DNA from 4 places in the Xenorhabdus cabanillasii genome. Region 4 is predicted to be linked to each of the others. Evidence: predicted binding sites of a transcription regulator. Region 4 holds the regulator's gene; each other region holds the start of a gene.
What was found. Region 4 encodes CRP, which controls carbon source genes, mostly activating them, when cyclic AMP is high. Its sites were predicted from a motif close to ATGTGANNNNNNTCACAT; they were not measured.

Region 1 (3,957 bases), 2.6 Mb from region 4:
GTATCTCATCCAGAACAGTACAACGATGCAATGCTTTCAGAGTCACTAAATCTTGTTCTAATGTCGGATGTTTAAATGCTGCCAATATTTTCGCAACGCTTTCTCTCAGCAGGTCAGGATTGGTCTGCTCGGGGGATTGTGAGTTCATCCCGGCTCCTTTTGATTTATCTTTTTCAACCTAAAACTGTTCGTCCATCATAGCAGAAGCAGGCAACTTACGATAAGAACAAAACAAAAGAGATGAAGTTCTCGCATTACCCTAGCGACAATGCTTCTTATCAGGTAACATCAAAAACCCTTTTCAATTTATGGAAGTCAGATCCTAACTATGTCTCAAGTCGCGAAAAAATTACTGGTGACCTGTGCGTTACCCTATGCTAACGGTCCAATTCATCTCGGTCACATCTTAGAACACATTCAGGCTGATATTTGGGTTCGTTATCATCGAATGCGCGGCAAAGAGGTTCACTTTGTCTGTGCTGACGATGCTCATGGTACACCAATCATGCTGAAAGCTCAGCAAGCAGGGATTCCGCCAGAAGAGATGATCGACAAAGTGCACCTGGAGCATCAGCAGGATTTTGCCGGTTTTGCTATCAGTTACGATAACTACCATTCTACGCACAGTGAAGAAAACAGAGCGCTTGCGTCAGAAATTTATCTGAAACTGAAAAAAAACGGTTACATCAAGAATCGCACCATTTCTCAACTGTTCGATCCAGAAAAAAGCATGTTCCTGCCTGATCGTTTCGTCAAAGGCTCCTGTCCGAAATGTAAGGCGGAAGATCAGTACGGCGATAACTGTGAAGTGTGTGGAACAACCTATTCTCCAACAGAGTTGATCAACCCTCGTTCGGTTGTATCCGGCGCAACACCAGAGCTGCGTAGCACAGAGCATTTCTTCTTCGACCTGCCAGCATTCAGCGATATGCTGCAACAATGGACTCGCTCTGGCACCTTGCAAGAACAGGTAGCAAACAAAATGCAGGAGTGGTTCGAAGCAGGTCTGCAACAATGGGATATCACTCGTGATGCGCCTTATTTCGGTTTTGAGGTTCCTGATGAACCGGGTAAATATTTTTATGTCTGGCTGGATGCACCAATCGGCTATATGGGGTCATTCCAGAACCTGTGTGACAAACGTGGTGACCTGAATTTCGATGAATTCTGGGCGAAAGATTCCAAAGCAGATCTTTACCACTTCATTGGTAAAGATATCGTCTATTTCCATAGTCTGTTCTGGCCAGCTATGTTAGAAGGCAGCAATTACCGCAAGCCAACCAACGTATTTGTTCACGGTTACATTACTGTCAACGGTACTAAGATGTCTAAGTCTCGTGGAACTTTCATCAAAGCAGAGACTTATCTGAAGCATCTGGATGCAGACTGTCTGCGTTATTACTACGCAGCAAAACTCTCTTCCCGTATTGATGATATCGACCTGAATCTGGAAGACTTCGTTCAGCGCGTAAACAGTGACATCGTCAACAAAGTCGTTAATCTGGCTTCACGTAACGCTGGTTTCATCAATAAGCGTTTTGCCGGCAAACTGGCAGATCAGCTCGCTGATCCTGTGCTGTACCAGAAATTTATTGATGCCGCACAGGGAATTGCAGAAGATTTCACTAATCGTGAATTTGGTAAGGCTGTTCGTGAAATCATGGCATTGGCAGATCTCGCTAACCGTTATGTTGATGAACAAGCACCATGGGTTGTGGCGAAAGAAGAAGGCAGGGATGCAGATCTTCAAGCTATCTGCTCAATGGGCATCAACCTGTTCCGCGTGCTGATGACTTACCTGAAACCTATTATTCCGGGCCTCGCTGCCCGTGCAGAAACATTCCTGAATACTGAACTGACTTGGGATGGTATCCAGCAACCTCTGCTGGATCATGATGTTTCACCATTTAAGGCGCTGTTTAACCGTATCGATATGGCCAAAATTGAAGCAATGGTAGATGATTCCAAAGAGAACATTGAGCCACAAAAAACCCAGACAGGCCCTCTGGCAGATGATCCAATTCAGGACACCATCACATTTGATGATTTTGCCAAAGTTGATCTACGTATCGCATTGATTAAACAGGCTGATTTTATTGAAGGCTCAGATAAACTGCTGAAACTGATCCTTGATCTTGGTGGTGAAACTCGTCAAGTCTTTTCCGGCATCCGTGCTGCTTATCCGGATCCAAAAGCATTAGAAAACCGCCTGACCGTTATGGTAGCTAATCTTGCTCCACGTAAAATGCGTTTTGGTATTTCAGAAGGCATGGTGATGGCAGCAGGCCCCGGAGGAAAAGAAATTTTCCTGTTAAGCCCGGACAGCGGTGCTCAGCCTGGTATGCAGGTTAAGTAATCACCTGATATTCTGAGACTGATGTTCTGAAAAGCTGATGTTCCGAAAACAGTAAAGCGGGTTTTTTGAACCCGCTTTTTAATGTGACCTATAGCACATTAACAATATTAATCGTATGATGACCCTCTTTACATTGAGGAATTATACGTTATGTCTTTCCAAAACGTACTCATGGCAGGTTGGCAATATCTGCGTGCATTTGTGCTGCTCTATTTATGCCTCATTGTAGGGAATCTCATTTCAGCACATCTCCCCTTCTCTCTCCCCGGTAGTATTATTGGCTTGCTTCTTCTGTTCTGTTTGCTGGCGCTTCAGATTATTCCCGCTCATTGGGTAAAACCGGGCTGTAGCTTATTGATGAAAAACATGACATTGCTCTTTTTACCCATCGGGGTTGGTGTCATGGAATATTATCCACAACTGAGCCAGCAGATACTCCCGATTGCCCTTTCCTGTATCATCAGTACCGTCATCGTCATGATTACCGTTGCTTACAGCTCTCATTATGTCCACCGCGAACGCACCATTATCGGCACCAATCACAAAAAACAATTACCAGAACAGAAATCATCACAACAGGAGGGAAAATAAAAATGCTAAACCATATCTGGTGGTCACTGTCATTAACCCTGGCTGTCTTTTATGTTGCCAAAAAACTATCTGTCCGACTCAGATTTCCTGTTTTCAACCCTTTATTGATATCAATGGCAGTCATCATTCCTCTGTTGCTGCTGACTCACACCTCTTATGAACACTATTTTGCCGGTAGCCGGATATTAAATGATTTGCTACAACCTGCTGTTGTTGCTCTGGCCTTTCCGCTGTATGAACAGCTCCATCAAATCCGTGCTCAATGGAAATCTATTATCAGTATCTGCTTCATCGGCAGTGTTACTGCAATGGTCACAGGTACAGCTATTGCTTTATGGGCAGGTGCTACCCCTGAAATTGCGGCTTCTGTGTTACCAAAATCAGTGACAACCCCTATCGCCATGGCAGTGGCTCATTCTATTGGGGGTATTCCAGCCATCAGTACCGCCTGTGTCATTGCTGTCGGTATGTTAGGTGCGATTTTTGGCCATAATCTGTTTAATTTATTGAAAATTAAAACCCAAGCCTCCAGAGGATTAGCAATGGGTACAGCTTCTCATGCCGTAGGAACTGCACGATGTGCTGAAATAGATCATGTCGAAGGTGCGTATAGTTCGCTGGCACTGATGACTTGCGGCGTTATTACTTCATTGATTGCGCCTTTCTTATTTCCTATGTTACTGCATCTTTTTGGTTAGTTACCAAAAAGTGAAAAAATCATTCAGATAGTAAAAAATTTGACGTAAGTTGTTAAAATAATATCTTTGTTACATTAATTTCATTAATTATATGGTATACATCACATTATAAACCCAACTAATCATCCTAGAATAACCTTCAATTAATTTGGAGATTATTCTATGCAAGCTCGTTTTCATGCTATCTGGTCAGAAGTTACACTTAAATTGCAAAAGGCTCTATTGCCCTACATTGGTAATGATGATTTTCCAGCTATGCTGACAGCAGAGCAGGTGGAGTCGATTAAGCAGAGTTGCGGCTTTGATGATCAT
Region 2 (3,957 bases), 180 kb from region 4:
ACCATAACTGACACCAAATGGCTCAGGAAGATCATAGCCTTTGGCTCGGGCTTCATCACCCCAAATAGGCAGAACACGAGATTCTGATTTTGCAGAGCGGGATAAACTACCATCGCTATTCGTTTGCGGTACACCAGATTCAGTCATCGTCAATGAAAAAAGTGGGCGCTCACTTTCTGCATAACTGTATGAAGTTACAAAGCAGAATGTAGCGGCTAACAATTTGCTGAAGTTAGTTAAGGTCATAATACACTCAAAGGAAAATGAAAGACTCGGCAGACTAGCATAAGCTATATTATGTATGTTTAACCAAAAATGCTTACAAATGAATAGCTAAGGGCAAATATTTTAACCACAGTGACTTTTATATAAACAATTTCAGATTGATTATTTTTCACCCTAAAAATTTCATGGCAGTTGACGAATAAATGCAGTCTCTATGGAATGTGAGTCAGCCAGAATTTTTTGCTAAAAACCGTATTATTATGGTGTCTAAATGTGTTAAAACCACACTTAATTAGCTTGCTCCTCCCAATATTGATTGCACCGCATTGAAAATGAAGAAAAAAACGCCCCGTTTTACAAGATGTTGCAGACCTCGTTGGCGTCACAAAAATGACGGTCAGCCGTTTCTTACGTAATCCAAATCAGGTTTCCCAGGCTTTAGGGGAACGGATTGCTGCGGCCCTGGATCAACTGGGCTACATTCCTAATCGCGTGCCGGATATTCTCTCCAATTCCACCAGCCGGACAATCGGGGTATTGCTTCCTTCATTAACCAATCAGGTATTTGCCGAAGTTATCCGCGGTATTGAACATGTGACAGACCGTCATGGCTATCAGACTATGCTCGCGCATTATGGTTATTCTGCGCAGAAAGAAGAAGAGCGTCTGCTTTCCCTGCTTTCCTATAATATTGATGGCCTGATCCTGGCCGAACGAACACATACTCCCAAAACCCTGAAAGTATTGGAAACCACTGGTATCCCTGTTGTAGAACTGATGGACAGTGTATCGCCCTGCCTTGATGTTGCCGTTGGTATCGATAATTTTGAAGCAGCACGTCAGATGACAGAATCCATGCTCGGACGTGGTTGCCAGAATATTGTCTATCTCGGTGCACGGCAGGATGAAAGAACGTTGATCCGTTTGGAAGGATATGAAACAGCAATGCGCAGTGCGGGATTACAACCAAGAAAAGTGATGACACCGGCCAGTTCATCTTACTCATTGGGTGTCCGACTCTTACAGGAAACTTACCAGAAATATCCTGATGTTGACGGCCTGTTTTGTACCAATGACGATATCGCGATTGGTGCAATATTTGAATGTCAGCGTCAGGGGATCAAAGTACCGGGAGACATTGCTGTAGCCGGTTTCCATGGGCATGATGTCGGTCAGGTCATGACCCCAAAACTTGCCAGCGTGTTGACTCCCCGTGACCAAATAGGACGCAAGGCAGCAGAAGCATTGCTTGCACGCCTAAAGGGCGAAAAACTAGAACAAACTCTTATTGACGTTGGATTTACGCTTTCATTAGGTGAAAGTGTTTAATTTTTGTAGCTTAAAATGATATCTCCCCATCTTCAATTGCGATAGGCCTCACATTTTCCTTTTTTACCAATCTTGATTGATTGCTCACCATCCTTTGCTGCTGATAATGTTGCCAATAGGTAGTTACCGGTAACATTTCACAGGTAATATTTCACAAAGAAAATATTGCAGTTCAATCACAAGGACGACCAAGTGACACAATCTGCACAAAGGAGTTTGATGATGAGCGATACCCAGCAGCCAAACCATGTTTTTATATTGATGGGGGTATCCGGCAGTGGTAAATCTGCCGTTGCCAATGGTGTTGCCCATAAACTGGATGCTGCATTTTTAGATGGAGATTTCCTTCATCCCCGCGCCAATATTAAGAAAATGGCAGAAGGTCATGCCCTGAATGACGATGATCGTCAACCGTGGCTGGAAGCGCTTAATGATGCCATTTTTGCCATGCAACGTACCAATAACGTCTCTTTGCTGGTGTGTTCTGCCCTGAAAAAACGCTACCGGGATATTCTGCGTAACGGTAACAAAAACTTGTCATTCCTGTATATGCAGGGGGATTTTGAATTAATTGAAAGCCGCCTGAAAACACGTAAAGGACATTTTTTCAAACCACAAATGCTGATCTCCCAATTTGAGGCATTAGAAGAACCGACGAGTGATGAGAAAGATATCCATGCTATTGATATCAAACCAGCTCTTGATGAAGTAATTAAAAACACAATTAAAACAATCCACCATATTACTAAGAGGCATTAATGAGTACATTAACGCTGGTGCTGACAGCTGTCGGCTCTGTTCTTCTGCTGCTGTTTTTGGTGATGAAGGCCCGAATGCACGCCTTTATCGCCTTGATGTTGGTTTCAATGGGAGCCGGTATTTTTTCCGGGATGCCATTAGAAAAAATCGCTCAAACTATGCAAAACGGTATGTCAGGCACATTGGGCTTCCTTGCTATTGTAGTCGCACTAGGAGCCATGTTTGGCAAAATCCTGCATGAAACAGGCGCACTTGATCAAATCGCCGTAAAATTACTGGGCAGCTTCGGTGAAAAACGGGCTAATTATGCGCTAGGTATTGCAGGCCTTATCTGTGCATTACCACTGTTTTTTGATGTAGCGATTGTACTGTTGATCGGCGTGGTTTTTGCTGTTGCACGTCGGACTGGCGGTAATGTGGTAAAACTGGCGGTTCCATTATTTGCTGGTGTGGCAGCGGCGGCGGCGTTTCTGGTGCCGGGGCCGGCTCCAATGATGCTGGCTTCTCAAATGGGAGCAGATTTTGGCTGGATGATCCTGATTGGCCTGAGTGCGGCAATTCCCGGTATGTTACTGGCTGGCCCAGTATACGGTAATTTCATCAGCAAATATGTCACTCTGGATTTACCCAAAGATCTGAGCACACCAAGCATTGGTAAGAATCAAATGCCTTCTTTTGTGTTCAGTCTGTCACTGGTGCTATTTCCATTAGTATTAGTCGGATTGAAAACCATTGGTGCCCGTTTTGTTGATAAACAATCTGTACTGTATCAGTGGCTGGAATTTATCGGTCATCCTTTCACCGCAATTTTAATTGCCTGTCTGGTGGCAATTTATGGCCTGGCAATTCGTCGTGGCATGAGCAAAGAAAAAGTAATGGATGTCTGCTCTGCGGCAATCCAACCAGCGGGTATTATCTTACTGGTCACAGGTGCGGGTGGCGTCTTCAAGCAAGTATTGATTGATTCCGGTGTAGGGCCTTCGTTGGGTAACGCGTTGATTGGTGTCGGCCTGCCAATCGCATTGGCATGTTTTATTCTGGCTGGCGCTGTACGTGTGATACAGGGCTCAGCCACTGTTGCCTGCCTGACCACTGTTGGCCTGATACTGCCTGTTATCGGTGAACTGGGTTATTCCGGTGCACAAATGGCAGCACTCTCTGTATGTATCGCTGGTGGCTCATTGATCTTCAGCCATGTCAATGATTCTGGTTTCTGGTTGTTCGGTAAATTTACCGGGGCAACAGAAGGACAGACCTTAAAAACATGGACAATCATGGAAACTATTTTAGGTACAACAGGAGCAATTGTCGGTATGATCTATTTCGCGATGCTGTGATGTGCTAACGGTTTTTAGACTATCATGATAAAAAATAATCCACATTGTAATTAATACAGTGCGGATTATTGAAGAATAGCCATATTACTCATATTTATTGGCAATCACTTTCCGTATTCCTGTACTTGTGAAATTAATTCCTTATTGCCATTAAATACTTTATGTAAATAACGATTATAGCCAGCACCTAATTCGGAATAACCTTTAAGATGATCGATCAGTTTGCCGGTATTAAGTGGCACTTGTGCTATTCTCTGCCTTGCACGTGAAGTACGCAGTGACTCATAAGCACGATGCGTATTCATAT
Region 3 (3,957 bases), 1.3 Mb from region 4:
ACTATCCACTTGGCGAAGTCCTTTTTCATGCCATACCTGTTTTGCTGCGACAAGGCAAACCCGCAGAATTCTCACCTCTCTGGCAATGGCAAGTGACAGAGACAGGCAGTACATTGCCTCTGGAACAACTTAAACGCTCTGCCAAACAGCAACAGGCTTTAGCCAAACTGCGCCAAACATCCATTTATCGCCATCAAGTCTCTGAATTGGAATTGAGTGAAAGCGCGCTGCAATCACTGAAAAAAAAGGGATTAATTGATTTACATCCGGTACAACCGAAAACTGAAAATTGGCATGAACATTTTCGGATCATCGGGGAACGACTAAAACTTAATACAGAGCAAGCCGCCGCAGTTGGAGCCGTTCGCGCAGAAGATCAGACTTTTTCTCCCTGGTTACTTGCCGGCATCACTGGCTCAGGTAAAACCGAAGTATACCTGAGTATCCTGGAAAACATTTTGACACAGGGAAAACAAGCACTGATCTTAGTTCCCGAAATTGGTCTGACCCCCCAGACTATCCGCAGATTCAGAGAACGCTTCAATGCGCCCGTTGATGTTCTGCATTCAGCCTTAAATAACAGTGAACGATTATCAGTATGGTTAAGAGCAAAACAAGGGGAAAACGCCATTGTCATCGGTACTCGTTCAGCACTGTTCACTCCCTTCGCTCACTTAGGTGTCATCATCATTGATGAGGAACATGATAATTCTTATAAACAACAAGATGGCTGGCGCTATCACGCTCGTGATCTGGCGGTCTTCCGCGCCAAAAAAGAGAAAATTCCTATCATTCTGGGAACAGCAACACCGGCACTGGAAACACTATTCAATGTAACACATGGAAAATACAGACAACTGACTTTGACGAAACGAGCCGGTCATGCCCTGCCAGCAACCCAACACCTGCTGGATATGAAAGGATTGCCGCTGACCGTCGGTTTATCTCAACCTCTCATTAACCGCATTGGCGAACATTTGAAAGCAGATAATCAGGTCATCCTATTTCTGAACCGCCGTGGTTATTCTCCTGCTCTGCTTTGCCATGAATGTGGCTGGATAGCAGAATGCCAGCGTTGTGATCACTACTATACCCTGCATCAGAATCATCGCTATCTGCGCTGCCATCACTGTGATAGCCAGCGCCCCATTCCTCGTCAATGCCCTCAATGTGGAACAACACATCTAATCCCTGTGGGGCTAGGTACTGAGCAACTTGAAGATGGCATCACTCAACTGTTTCCCAACGTCCCGGTTACCCGTATCGACAGAGACACCACCAGTCGCAAAGGAGCACTGGAACAACAACTCACCGACATTCATCAGGGGGGGGCCCGTATTTTGATTGGCACTCAAATGTTGGCAAAAGGCCACCATTTTCCTGATGTCACACTAGTCGCTTTATTGGATGTCGATGGTGCCCTGTTTTCTGCCGATTTCCGGGCGGCTGAACGGTTCGCGCAATTGTATACTCAAGTCTCCGGTCGAGCTGGACGAGCCGGCAAACGTGGAGAAGTTGTCCTTCAGACCCACCATCCAGAACATCCACTTTTACAGGTGTTGTTGGAGAAAGGCTATGACGCATTTGCTCAGCAGGCTATGGAAGAACGTCAGCAAGTACTTCTGCCCCCTTTTGTCAGCCATATCATGCTACGGTCGGAAGATCACGATAATCAGCAGGCTCCTGCTTTTTTACAACAAATGCGCCAACTGTTTGAACATTATCCACAACATGATGAACATGTATGGATTATGGGACCGGTGCCCGCATTACAGGCCAAACGGGGTGGCCGATATCGCTGGCAATTACTGGTGCAACACTCTTCGCGCATTTTTCTACAGAAAATGATGGCAGAGCTCTATCCATACATCACAGCGTTGCCACAAGCACGTAAAGTAAAATGGAATATTGATGTTGATCCCACAGAAGGTTGATAAAAAACAGTCAATTGTTTATTGCAGTAAAAACTCCAAATTGAGCAGAAGCCGATGAAAAAACAGTGACAATTATTTCCTTAATTTGCGAAGTAGCTCTAAGAAATGATGCATATCACATTTTTTATGTAAACAAAGTAACGGGTTGAACTGTTAATCGGTTTAAAATGAATTTATTAATATGACTGTAGAAAACGAGCCGCCAGTGCTTCCCCACAGGAATGACTGGCGTTTTTTTACTTTCAGTTTTTTTACTTTCATTTCGGATAGCAATCGTTTCGCTACCTGTAGAACATGAGGAGTGAACTATGGAAAAAAAGAATTGCGCATTAGCGACAATGAAAGATGTCGCAAAAGTAGCTGGTGTTTCTACCGCAACTGTATCAAGAACACTTATGAATCCTGATAAAGTTTCTGCGCACACCCGCCAGAAAGTCGAAAATGCCGTACTGGAAGTAGGTTACTATCCGCATAATCTCGCCAAAAATTTGAGGCGAAATGAGTCCAGAGCCATCCTGGTTATCGTTCCGAATATCAGCGATCCTTTCTTCAATGAAAGTATCCGCGGCATTGAAGAAACTGCGGCAAAACATGGTTATTTGGTTCTGATTGGTGACTGTAAACATCAACAACAGCAAGAACATGCTTTTATCAATCTGCTCATTACCAAACGCATTGATGGCATGATATTACTTGGCTCAAATGTTCCTTTCGATGTCTCTAAAGAAGAGCAGAAAAATATGCCTCCCATGGTGATGGCTAATGAATTTGCACCTGAACTAGGGCTTCCTACTGTCCATATCGATAATCTGACCTCCGCTTTCAATGCCACCTATCACCTGCAAAAAATCGGGCACAAACGCATCGCCTGTATCACCGGGCCAGATACAATGCCACTGTGCCAATATCGGCTTCAGGGTTATATTCAGGCATTACGTCGTACCAGCGTTCCTATCCGTGATGAATATATAGTCAGAGGTGACTTCACCCATGAAAGTGGCGCTGAATCAGCAAAAATCCTGCTTACCCTGCCGGAACCTCCCAGCGCTATTTTTTGCCATAGTGATGTCATGGCAATTGGTGCAATGTGGCAAGCTAAAAAAATGGGATTAAAATTACCAGAAGACCTGTCCATTGTTGGTTTTGATAACATCAACATGGCGCAATACAGCGAACCGCCGCTGACAACTGTGGCACAGCCATGTTATGAAATTGGACATAACTCAATGCTTTTGTTGCTGGAACAGCTCCAGGGCCGTATGGTTTCGAAAGGTTCACAATTATTAGATGCAGAATTGCTTATTCGTGAGAGTACTTGTTCGCCTAAAAGCTAGGCAAATAACTACATGTTCAGTAACATTAGGTATCTGCTCCTTAATTTTTTAAATAACTCAGCGAATTAAACACAGTGGCACAACGAGATTATGTGAGTCGCGGGCATTCCAATCCCCGTCGGAAAGGTACTGGTAAGAAAAAAAATCAGGCTCAAGGGCTACCTAAGACGACATTAGCTATCGCCGTCACTTTGGTGGTCACATTCATTGGTGGACTTTATTTCATCGTACATACTAAAAATGAAAGTGTACAAAATACACCACCAATCACTCACCAGCTTAAAGGCCATGGTCTGCCACCAATACCAGAAGAACGCTGGAGTTATATCAAAGAGCTGGAAAACCGACCTGTTGGCCTGCCATCAATGCAGGACCCCTCTTCAACGCCCAACCAACAGAACAACAGGCCAACGGAACTGACGCCAGAACAGCGCCAGTTACTTGAACAAATGCAGGCAGATATGCGCCAGCCTCCAACACAATTAGCTGAAGTACCATATAACAGTGAGCCAGTTCCTCGCTCACACGTCCTTGTGAATCCACCGGTACAAAAACCATCTCCAGAATATACTCCACAGCAAAATCCGGTACTTCAACAGGAGAATAAACCATCGGTGCAATTTCAATCACCTCAGGCTCAAATACCTCGGTCTCAAACATCCAATGAGACCAGTAAGCCAAAGACAGCG
Region 4 (3,957 bases):
TACGTAAAGCAAAAGAACAAGGCAGGCACATCAGTTACTTCGGGCCAGAAGCCAATGATTTCCATATGCTGGAAAAGACATTCTTTGAATATGGGGAAACAGGTACAGGACGCTGGCGGAAATATCTGCATACTTATGATGAAGCCGTTCCCTACAACCAAATACCGGGTACATTCACGCCCTGGGAATCGCTGCCATCAAACACCGATATGCTGTTTTATGAAGGGTTACACGGTGGTGTTGTCACTCCGCAATACAATGTCGCCGAATTAGTTGATCTGCTGATTGGCGTTGTTCCCATCGTCAATCTTGAATGGATACAAAAGCTCATTCGCGATACCAGTGAACGCGGGCATTCAAGGGAAGCGGTTATGGATTCCGTGGTTCGTTCAATGGATGATTATATTCGCTATATTACGCCACAGTTTTCCCGCACTCACATCAACTTTCAACGCGTTCCTACTGTTGATACCTCCAACCCCTTCTCCGCCAAAGCCATTCCTTCTCTAGACGAAAGTTTTATCGTCATCCGCTTCCGTGGTCTGAGCCAAATCGATTTTCCTTATTTACTGGCCATGCTCCAGGGTTCGTTTATTTCCAGTATAAATACTATCGTCGTTCCGGGTGGAAAAATGGGACTGGCAATGGAGTTAATTATGGCTCCGTTAGTTCAAAAATTATTGGAAGGTAAAAAAATTTCCTGAATTAAGCACAAGTTAATTATCAATAACACAGGTAACAAAAAATAATGTTACCTGTGACAAAACACCAACTATTCACCTATTTATAAATGAAAATGTAGTAAATGATGTTGTGCAAACAGATTTCTGGTAATTTGTTAACTGGTTTTATATGCTGAAGCGATACAGAAGAAGACAGAAATGTTTTCCTGTGTTACAAACAGAGTTACAAGCGAAGCTGGCAGGTTTTATGGGTCTGGATGACTACACCGATATGTTAGCATCCTTATAAACCTATATAAAATTCTTACTTGTCAGTTTTTCAGCAAGTTAATATGTTAATCTATTGACTTTATAAAGCCAGCCTGATGAGAAACTGTCAGTTTCTCAGAATATAAAGGCGGAAATAACAACAGAGGATAAAGCGAATGGTTCTCGGCAAGCCACAAACAGACCCTACTCTTGAATGGTTTTTGTCACACTGCCATATTCACAAATATCCATCCAAGAGCACGCTTATTCATCAAGGCGAGAAAGCAGAAACGCTTTACTACATTGTTAAAGGTTCAGTTGCTGTTCTAATAAAAGATGAAGAAGGTAAAGAAATGATCCTCTCTTATTTAAATCAGGGGGATTTCATTGGTGAACTTGGATTGTTTGAAGAAGGGCAAGAGCGTACTGCATGGGTGCGAGCTAAGAGCGCCTGTGAAGTAGCTGAAATTTCCTATAAGAAATTTCGCCAGTTAATTCAGGTTAATCCTGACATTCTGATGCGTTTATCCGCTCAGATGGCAAGCCGCTTACAAACAACATCGGAAAAAGTTGGAAACCTGGCATTTCTGGATGTGACAGGTCGTATTGCACAGACATTGCTCAATCTGGCCAAACAGCCTGATGCAATGACCCATCCTGATGGTATGCAAATCAAAATTACACGTCAGGAAATTGGGCAGATTGTCGGATGCTCCCGTGAAACAGTCGGCCGCATTCTGAAAATGCTGGAAGATCAAAACCTGATCTCTGCGCACGGCAAAACGATTGTCGTTTATGGAACCCGCTAGTTCCTGAAATTGCGCTTGAATTAGGCCAGTGCAGCCCATAGAGCACTGGCTTTTTGCTTTCCATCCTTCTGCTTCTCTCATCCCTTAAAAAAATGAAACCTACTGGTGCATAAATTAGTGATATAACCTGCTCACAGGCGCTTCATAAAAAATGGCCGTAAACAACAGCCAAAAAGAGGGATTAAATCGTTCTTCGTTAATATTTAAGAAAATTATTCAACAGTTCATGCCCTTGTTCACTCAGGATGCTTTCCGGATGGAACTGCACGCCTTCCAAGGGGAGAGTACGGTGGCGTATTCCCATTATTTCATCCACATTACCATCATGCTGGCTCCATGCCGTCACTTCAAAGGATGCAGGTAACGTTTCTGCGGCGATGACCAAAGAGTGATAACGGGTAACTGTCAGCGGACGATTCAATCCCTTAAATACACCTTGCTGGTTATGGTGAATTAAACTGGTTTTTCCGTGCATCACCTCACGGGCTTTAACAACACTTGCGCCAAAAGCCTGACCAATCGCCTGATGTCCGAGACACACCCCCAGAATTGGCAATTTCCCGGCAAAGTGCGAAATAGCTTCCAGCGAGATCCCAGATTCATCTGGTGTACAAGGCCCCGGAGAGATCACTAAATGAGTCGGTGCCAATTTCTCGATATCTTCAAGCTGTAATTCATCATTACGCTTCACTAAAACACTCGTCCCCAACTCACAAAAATATTGATATAAATTGAATGTAAAAGAGTCGTAGTTATCTATTATTAATAACATAGGAGTTCATCCTACTGATTTTTATAGTTTTATATATTGCGTTGTCCTATTGGACATTATGCGTTCTGTATCACGATAAAATTAGGTAAAGCAGCACCAATGGTAGCGGGACACTCATCATACCACATAGGCATTTTTAAAATAGGGGCAGGGATTACCGCCAGATAACGGCACATATTCATAGTGCGGTCTTTTTCATGCGGAAACGATAAAGGGATGAAAGAGGGAGACGGTGCTTTACCCCCCTGAAACTTCAAAAAGGTGCAATAATAGGCAAATACCGTCTCATTCTCTATCTTTCAGGCCAAAAAACGTAGTTTTCTCATCAAGTTTATTGGGAAACAACCTTTGCAGAAAGGATCACAATTGGTTTCACAGGAACATTTTGGTAAGGCCCAACATTTTCTGTTTTGACCTGAGAAATTTTGTCAACCACATCCATCCCTTTCACTACCTTACCAAAGACGGCATAGCCGAAATCACGCTGACCATGGTCAAGGAAAGCATTATCAGTCACATTAATGAAAAACTGACTGGTTGCACTATCCTTATCTGCGGTGCGCGCCATCGCAACTGTTCCACGCAGGTTACGCAATCCATTATCGGCTTCATTTTTAATTGGGGCTTTGGTGACTTTCTGTTTCATATCTTTTGTAAAGCCCCCTCCCTGGATCATGAAACCGGGAATGACGCGATGGAAAATTGTATTGTTATAAAAACCCTCATTCACATACTCAACGAAATTCTTTGTGGTAATCGGTGCTTTATTGCTATCCAGTTCAAGCTCGATTTCACCTGCTGATGTCACCAGCTTCACGTGAGTTTCGGCAGCCAATGCTGGAGCAGCGATCACACTGATGGCACATGCCGTCATAAGTGACACAAAAATACGTTTAAACATTGATGGTTCCTTTATTCTTGAGGTCAATAACAAAACCCATAAAACTTATTAAGTGTAATTCCCTATAGCGCTAAGTTGCAAAGATTTACCAACTTTTACGAGTAATTATGAGTTTTGCTGAAGAATATCTATCTAAATAGATATTATATTCTCATATTCTGGACAGAGTTTATTTTTGGAATAGCGTCTATCTTGGTGTGCTTTCATACATATTAGGCAAGAAGAAATTGCAGAAGATTATTTACTACGTTAGGCAAAAATAATTTTAGTCAAAAAGCAAAAAAATATCGTCATAGAAACATCAAGATAAAGTTACACCTGTCCACAAGCCGTTGCTCTCGGTATAATCACCGCGCTGTTTTTTCGTGTATTCCGCAGGGAGATAACCATTTTGACCATCAAAAACTACAACTATCATACGACCCACTTTGTCACGAGTGCACCTGACATTCGCCACCTGCCTCAAGATGTGGGCATTGAGGTCGCGTTTGCCGGTCGGTCAAATGCCGGTAAATCCAGTGCGCTGAATGCACTGACCCGGCA

Region 1: the regulator CRP is predicted to act here: its motif matches at 2,438-2,455, upstream of BDD26_RS18400 (CidA/LrgA family protein).
Region 2: the regulator CRP is predicted to act here: its motif matches at 1,591-1,608, upstream of gntK (gluconokinase).
Region 3: the regulator CRP is predicted to act here: its motif matches at 2,038-2,055, upstream of cytR (DNA-binding transcriptional regulator CytR).

The regions. Positions count from the first base shown of each region.
Region 1 is NZ_QTUB01000001.1:4,093,776-4,097,732, forward strand. Features, by position in the region: gene apbC (iron-sulfur cluster carrier protein ApbC) at 1-148, opposite strand, end outside; gene metG (methionine--tRNA ligase) at 329-2,356, shown strand; gene BDD26_RS18400 (CidA/LrgA family protein) at 2,507-2,947, shown strand; gene BDD26_RS18405 (CidB/LrgB family autolysis modulator) at 2,950-3,645, shown strand; gene cdd (cytidine deaminase) at 3,808-3,957, shown strand, end outside.
Region 2 is NZ_QTUB01000001.1:1,667,043-1,670,999, reverse strand. Features, by position in the region: gene BDD26_RS07995 (hypothetical protein) at 1-246, opposite strand, end outside; partial or broken gene gntR (gluconate operon transcriptional repressor GntR) at 562-1,554, shown strand; gene gntK (gluconokinase) at 1,777-2,313, shown strand; gene gntU (gluconate transporter) at 2,313-3,650, shown strand; gene BDD26_RS07975 (protein bax) at 3,755-3,957, opposite strand, start outside.
Region 3 is NZ_QTUB01000001.1:167,903-171,859, reverse strand. Features, by position in the region: gene priA (primosomal protein N') at 1-1,934, shown strand, start outside; gene cytR (DNA-binding transcriptional regulator CytR) at 2,243-3,268, shown strand; gene ftsN (cell division protein FtsN) at 3,343-3,957, shown strand, end outside.
Region 4 is NZ_QTUB01000001.1:1,491,207-1,495,163, reverse strand. Features, by position in the region: gene BDD26_RS07245 (phosphoribulokinase) at 1-704, shown strand, start outside; gene crp (cAMP-activated global transcriptional regulator CRP) at 1,109-1,741, shown strand; gene BDD26_RS07235 (aminodeoxychorismate synthase component II) at 1,938-2,513, opposite strand; gene ppiA (peptidylprolyl isomerase A) at 2,845-3,414, opposite strand; gene yihA (ribosome biogenesis GTP-binding protein YihA/YsxC) at 3,806-3,957, shown strand, end outside.